2 linked regions of the Paludisphaera borealis genome follow. The main gene of each other region encodes a partner of the protein of the gene in region 2 in a complex. Links are inferred from orthologs where the notes say so. Each region holds a gene or a part of one and is shown on either strand. Other genes may lie near its edges.

The links. The genes of interacting proteins can lie anywhere in the genome.
Region 1: the proteins of rpsJ (region 2) and nusB are in contact, whole or in part, in a solved structure (PDB 3D3B), measured with the Escherichia coli proteins. The link is inferred for Paludisphaera borealis from one-to-one orthologs.

The regions. Positions count from the first base shown.
Region 1 is NZ_CP019082.1:7,347,666-7,350,491, forward strand. It holds nusB (transcription antitermination factor NusB), read left to right. Parts: upstream 1-1,080; coding sequence 1,081-1,572; downstream 1,573-2,826. Other genes in the region: BSF38_RS28405 (hypothetical protein), read right to left, coding at 235-534; BSF38_RS28415 (PHP domain-containing protein), read left to right, coding at 1,569-2,408; ftsY (signal recognition particle-docking protein FtsY), read left to right, coding at 2,521-2,826. UniProt on the Escherichia coli protein: Part of the processive rRNA transcription and antitermination complex (rrnTAC). The complex forms an RNA-chaperone ring around the RNA exit tunnel of RNA polymerase (RNAP).
Region 2 is NZ_CP019082.1:3,705,274-3,708,157, reverse strand. It holds rpsJ (30S ribosomal protein S10), read right to left. Parts: upstream 1,667-2,884; coding sequence 1,334-1,666; downstream 1-1,333. Other genes in the region: asnB (asparagine synthase (glutamine-hydrolyzing)), read right to left, coding at 2,645-2,884; BSF38_RS14385 (metallophosphoesterase family protein), read right to left, coding at 1,869-2,648; rplC (50S ribosomal protein L3), read right to left, coding at 386-1,018; rplD (50S ribosomal protein L4), read right to left, coding at 1-352. UniProt on the Escherichia coli protein: Involved in the binding of tRNA to the ribosomes. Part of the processive rRNA transcription and antitermination complex (rrnTAC). The complex forms an RNA-chaperone ring around the RNA exit tunnel of RNA polymerase (RNAP).

The DNA.
Region 1 (2,826 bases), 3.6 Mb from region 2 along the record:
CTCACTGTCTCGCGGTCTCTCGAAACGCGCCGCCCAGGCGGAAGCGCCGTTCCGACCTTCCATGTTTCCATCGATGCACCTCAAGGCTGCACCCACGAATGACGCCGACTCCATGGTAAAAGAGGCCGACTCCATCTGTTGTCTTTCGTCGAAAGATAACCCTTCAAGATATCAAGTTCAAGCCGATCTTCAAATTTTGTTTAATAATTCCGCGACAGCAACACCTCATGAAGATTACTTCATCGCGGATTCGACACGCCTCCGCAGGGCGGACGTGTAGGAGAGAAGCTTGCGCATGCCGAGGCGGTCGATCTCGGCTTCGAGGCGGACGATCTCGCCGTGGACGCCGTGGAGGTCAAACCCTCGCGCGGTCGGCTTGACGGCGTGGAACGCCTGCAACGTCAATTGGCGTAGAATGTTGGCGACGTCCTGCGCGTCGTGCGGAGGGTCGAACCGAAGGCCCTGTCCTTGGGGCGAGCCGGGCTGAGACGAAGGTGTAGGCATCATGGCGCGTAGGGTGAGAGATGAGGTCATGGAGTCGACTTCCTTGCTTCGTGAGTTCCAAGACATCGTGCTCGGATTCAACAAGGTTCCAATAACACTTGTAGGTCGCGAACGTCGGGGCGTCTCGTTCCACCGCCGGCTGCTGTCGATACGACGCATCACGGGGTGGAAATGTTCGGCGGGATATTCGGCGGCGGACGCCGAAAGTTAGGAGGATTTTTCGGAGGGACGACAACGATCGCCCAGGCTTTTCCAGTGCCGGAGGATCGTCCGGCGCGGATGGAACCGTCGTCGCGTTGAGATTCTAGACGTAAAAACCACCGAGGTCGGTTGGCCCAATCTGGAGATTTTCCGCACAGGGGTCGGTCTCCCGAGGCCCGCCGAGGCCGAACAAAACCCCCATCAGAAAAGGTCGGCCGCAGAGCGCGCGGGCGACGGCTCGTGGATCTTCGACGCGATCGTTCGACTCCACTGGTCTTTTCGATCCGGGGCGGGATGGGCTATGATCGAGAGAGCCAATATTGAAGCTATCGAGAACAGGGAAGGCGACGCCGTTCGAGGCCGAGGCATTTGATCATGACGCGACGCTCCCGAGGCCGTGAAGTCGCCCTCCAGGTCTTGTACCAGATCGAGCAGAATTCGGGCTTCAAGGCAGCCGACATCCGCCGGTTCATCGACCGTCGGCTGCTGCGTGAAGCGAAGCTCGTCGAATTCACCCTCGACCTGATCGCCGGCGTCAAGGAACATCAGGCCGAGATCGACGAGATGATCCGGCAGGTCGCCGAGAACTGGCGGCTCGACCGGATGGCGGCCATCGACCGCAACATCCTTCGTCTCGGCGCTTATGAGATGCTCTACTGCTCCGAGGTGCCCGCCAAGGTCGCCATCAACGAGGCCCTCGAACTGGCCAAGCGGTACAGCACCGCCCAGTCGAGCCGGTTCGTCAACGGGATTCTCGACAAGGTCTTCCAGGTCAAGGTCCCGGCCGCCGAAGTCGACGCGGTCCCATCCGACCTCGAAAGCGACGACGCCCCCGACGCGCCCGTGGTCGGGGACGAGAACGGTTGATCCGTCGCAACGCCGATCTGCACGTGCACACGACGCACTCGGACGGCTCTTGCTCGCCCGCCGAGGTCGTCGTCGCCGCGGCCGGCGTGGGGCTGGCGGCCCTGGCGATCACCGACCACGACACGATCTCGGCCCTGGCCGTCGCGCGCCCCGAGGCGGACCGGCTGGGCGTCGAGCTGATCTCGGGGGTCGAGCTTACCTGTGAATACGACGGCCGCGAGATCCACGTTCTCGGCTACTTCTTCCGCGATGACGACCCCGACCTGCTCGATGCGATGAGCCGGCTCCGGACCGGCCGCGCCAGTCGGTTCCAGGCGATGGCCGAGCGGCTGACCGAGCTGGGGATGGTCGTCGACCTGGCGGCCGTCCGCCGCTGCTTCCCCCGGGCGGTGCTCGGCCGGCGGCACCTGGCCGAATACCTGGCCCGGACCAAGCAGGTCGCCGGCGTCCGCGAGGCCTTCAATCGGTTTCTGGCCGACGGTCGACCGGCCTGCGCGGCCAAGCTCATGCTCGACGCCCGCGAGGCGATCGGCCTGATCCGCAACGCGGGGGGCGTCGCTTCCTGGGCCCATCCTCCGTACAACCTGCGGCTCGAATCGCTCCGAACGCTCGCCGAGGCCGGGCTCCAGGCGATCGAGACGGCCGGACCGGGGATTCAGAACCGGGTCGGCCGCCGGTTCCGCGACTGGGCCGTGACGCTCGATCTGGTCCCCACGGCCGGCTCGGACTTCCACGCTCCCGACCGCCCCGGCCGATGGGTCGGCGCGATCACCACCTCCGACGCCGACCTCGACCGCCTCCGAGACCGACAGCCGTCGAACCCGGCGTCGGCCTGACGACCGACACTTGGTAAAATGACCTGCAAGCGAGGGCCGGTCCTCCGGGCGTCCTCACGCGCGAAACAGACAACGTAGCGACAACGATCATCCGACGAGACGAAAGGCGGTTATGGCGATCAAAGGGTTGCTGGAGCGGTTCAAGAAGGGGCTGGCCAAGACGGCGCAACTGTTCAACGTCCGCTCCTGGTTCGGCCGCAAGGTCGATCAGGAATTTCTCGACGAATTGGAGAGCCGGCTGATCCAGGCCGACGTCGGCGTGGTCGCCACGGCGCAGATCATCAAGTCGGTCCGCGAAGCCTACGCCGACCAGACGGCCGACGAAGAACTCGTCGAGTTCGTCAAAAACCAGCTCAAGGAGCTACTCCACGATCCGCGCCCGGACGTGCTGACGGTCGCCGCCAAGAAGCCGAGCGTC
Region 2 (2,884 bases):
GCGCCATGCGGATGGCCGACCGGACGGCCTGCTTGGGCAGGCTGTAGCGGTAGTCGCGGTTGCGGCGGGCGAAGGCGGCGCCGCCCCCCTTCCGCTTGTGCGTCCGCTTGGCACCCGCACGGGCGTTGCCGGTCCCCTTCTGGCGGAACAGCTTCTTGCCCGAGCCGGCGACGTCGGAGCGGCCCCGGGTGTTGACGGTGCCGACGCGGCGGGCGGCCAAGTGCATCAGCACCACGTCGTGGAGCAGTTGCTTGTTGATCTCGCCGCCGAAGTCGGCGGGGTCGATCGTCTCGTGACCCACCTGCTCGCCGGCGGGATTGTAAACTGGTATGGTCAGCGGTTCAGTCAGCATGAATCTTAGCCCATCTCGTTTCGCGAACCCGACTCAGGCCTTGTTGGTCTGCCGGATGGTCAGATAGCCGCCGTTGGGGCCGGGGACCGCCCCCCGGAGCAGCAGCAGATTGTTGGTCGGGTCGACCCGGACGACCTCGAGGTTCCGCACGGTGGTGCGGGTGTTGCCGAACTGCCCCGGCTTGCGGATGCCCTTGCGGGTCCGCGACGGGTCGGCGCTCGGGCCCGACGAGCCCGGGTGGCGGTGCATCCGCTTGACGCCGTGGGTGGCTCGCAAGCCGCGGAAGCCGTGCCGCTTGATGACGCCCGAGAAGCCCCGGCCCTTGCTGGTGCCGGTGACGTCGACGTGCTTTACTTCGGCGAACGCGTCCACCGTCAGGATCGTCCCGGCCGTCAGTTCGGCCGCGGTCGCCTGACGGATCTCGCGGACGTACCGCTTGGGCTCGGCCTCGACCTTCTTGGCGTGGCCCCGCTCCGCCATCGTGGCGCTCTTCCGCTTTTTATCGGCGAACCCGAGCTGGACCGCGTGGTACCCGTCGAGTTCTTCCGTGCGGACCTGAAGCACGGTGCACGGCCCGCACTCCAGCACGGTGACCGGCACGGCGGTGCCGTCTTCCTGGAAGATCTGCGTCATCCCGATCTTCCGTCCCAGCAGTCCCACTCGCATCGTCGAACTCCGTGTACAACCGGTGGCGACGCCCCGCCGGTCGAGACCGTGGCGGGCGTTCGGCCCGAGGGTCTCGCGGGGTGGCGTAATCAACCTGGGAAAAGGCGTAAGGTCAGGCTTCAACTTAGGATCGCGGCCAGGCTTTTCGGCGATCCCGGCGTCGGGGCTGTCTCTCGGGCTCACCCGATTGAGGCGTCCAACGCATCCGGACGTACACGTACCAGCGCACGCGGTCCAGGAAACCCAATGACCCGCATCACCCTGCATTATGGCAGGGTGGTTTGTTTCAATTCACGGCCAGGCTTCAATCCGTGATCAGGAGCCCGTGGGGGACGCCTTGATCTTGATGTCCACGCCGGCCGGCAGGCTCAGCTTGTTGAGGGCGTCAATCGTTTTGTTCGTCGGCTGAACGATGTCGATCAGCCGCTTGTGCGTCCGGATCTCAAACTGCTCCCGCGACTTCTTGTCGATGTGCGGGCTGCGGAGCACGGTGTAACGTTCAATCCGCGTGGGAAGCGGGATCGGTCCGTGGACGATGGCTTCGGTTCGCTTGGCTGTGTCGACGATGTCCTTGGCCGACTGATCCAAGATGGTGTGGTCGTAGGCTTCCATCCGGATCCGAATGCGTTCGTTGCTAGTACCCGCCACCGCAGTTACGTCCTTCCCGATACCCGGCTCATTCTTGAGGTGAGACCGTTCTCACCAGACTCGCCTATCACGCAGGAAAGTAAGAGTGTAATGCCGGCCTTCCCGCGAGTCAACGCGGGTCTTGGCGCTTTTCAACGAGAATTCTCGGAATAATCGGTCCACGCGGGCCGATTTCCCGTCGTTTCGGCCTTTCGCGGCCGGCTCAGACGGGTATCGGGGCGTCCTCGGGGTCGATTTCGGCGTCGCCGGGGTCGGCGCCGGTGGTCGACGTCGGCCGTTCCGGGGGGGCGGCGGGCAGCCGGCCGACGCGGAGCACATGGCTCATCATGTCCTTGGCGCGTTGGGGCCAGGGGGCGGCGTCGATCCTTGCGAGGGTTTCTTCGACAGGATAGGCGGTCCGCTTGAGTTCGATCCGGTCGTCGTCGATGACGGCGTAGGCGGCGCGGGGGTCGCCGTCGCGGGGGAGGCCGACGCTGCCGGGGTTGATCACGATCTTGTCGCCGATCTTCAGTTTGAACTGCATGTGCGAGTGGCCGACGCAGACGATGTCGGCCTCGACGTTCTCCAGCCGACGCGCCCAGCCGGCCTCGTCCCGTAGCAGATATTCGTCGAGCGGGTCGCGGGGGGTGGCGTGAACCAGGAGGAACCGCTTTTGTCCGAGCGTCACGCGCTGGGTGACGGGAAGCTGGAGCAGCCAGCGGCGTTCGCCGGCGTCGAGGGCGTCCCACATGTGGGGGCGGGTGACGCGGGTCAGATAGCGGAAGCTGTTCTCGCCGGTGACGGGGATCCCCTGGGCGACGCCGTGGTCGTGGTTGCCGCGGACCGCGTACGAGGCGTGCTCCATCGCCCACCGCACGCAGCGCGCCGGGTCGGGGCCGTAGTCGACGAGGTCGCCCAGGCAGAGGCAGACGTCGTGCGGTTCGTCGATCGCCGCCAGGGCCGGCCAGTTGGCGTGGATGTCCGAGACGAGGAGGATTCTCATTCAAGCCACTGTTCATGCCAGAGCTGGAACATCAGGAGGGTCCAGAGCGGCTTGCGATGGTCGCGCGCTCCGGAGCGATGTTCCTCGATCCGACGGGCGACCTCGTCGGGTTGAAACAGGCCTTGCCGTTCGAGCCGGTCGCGGCCGAGCAGGCGGTCGAGCATGGGGCCGAGCGGCCCTCGCAGCCAGCGCGCGGCGGGGATGCCGAACCCTTTCTTGGGGCGGTCGAGGATCGC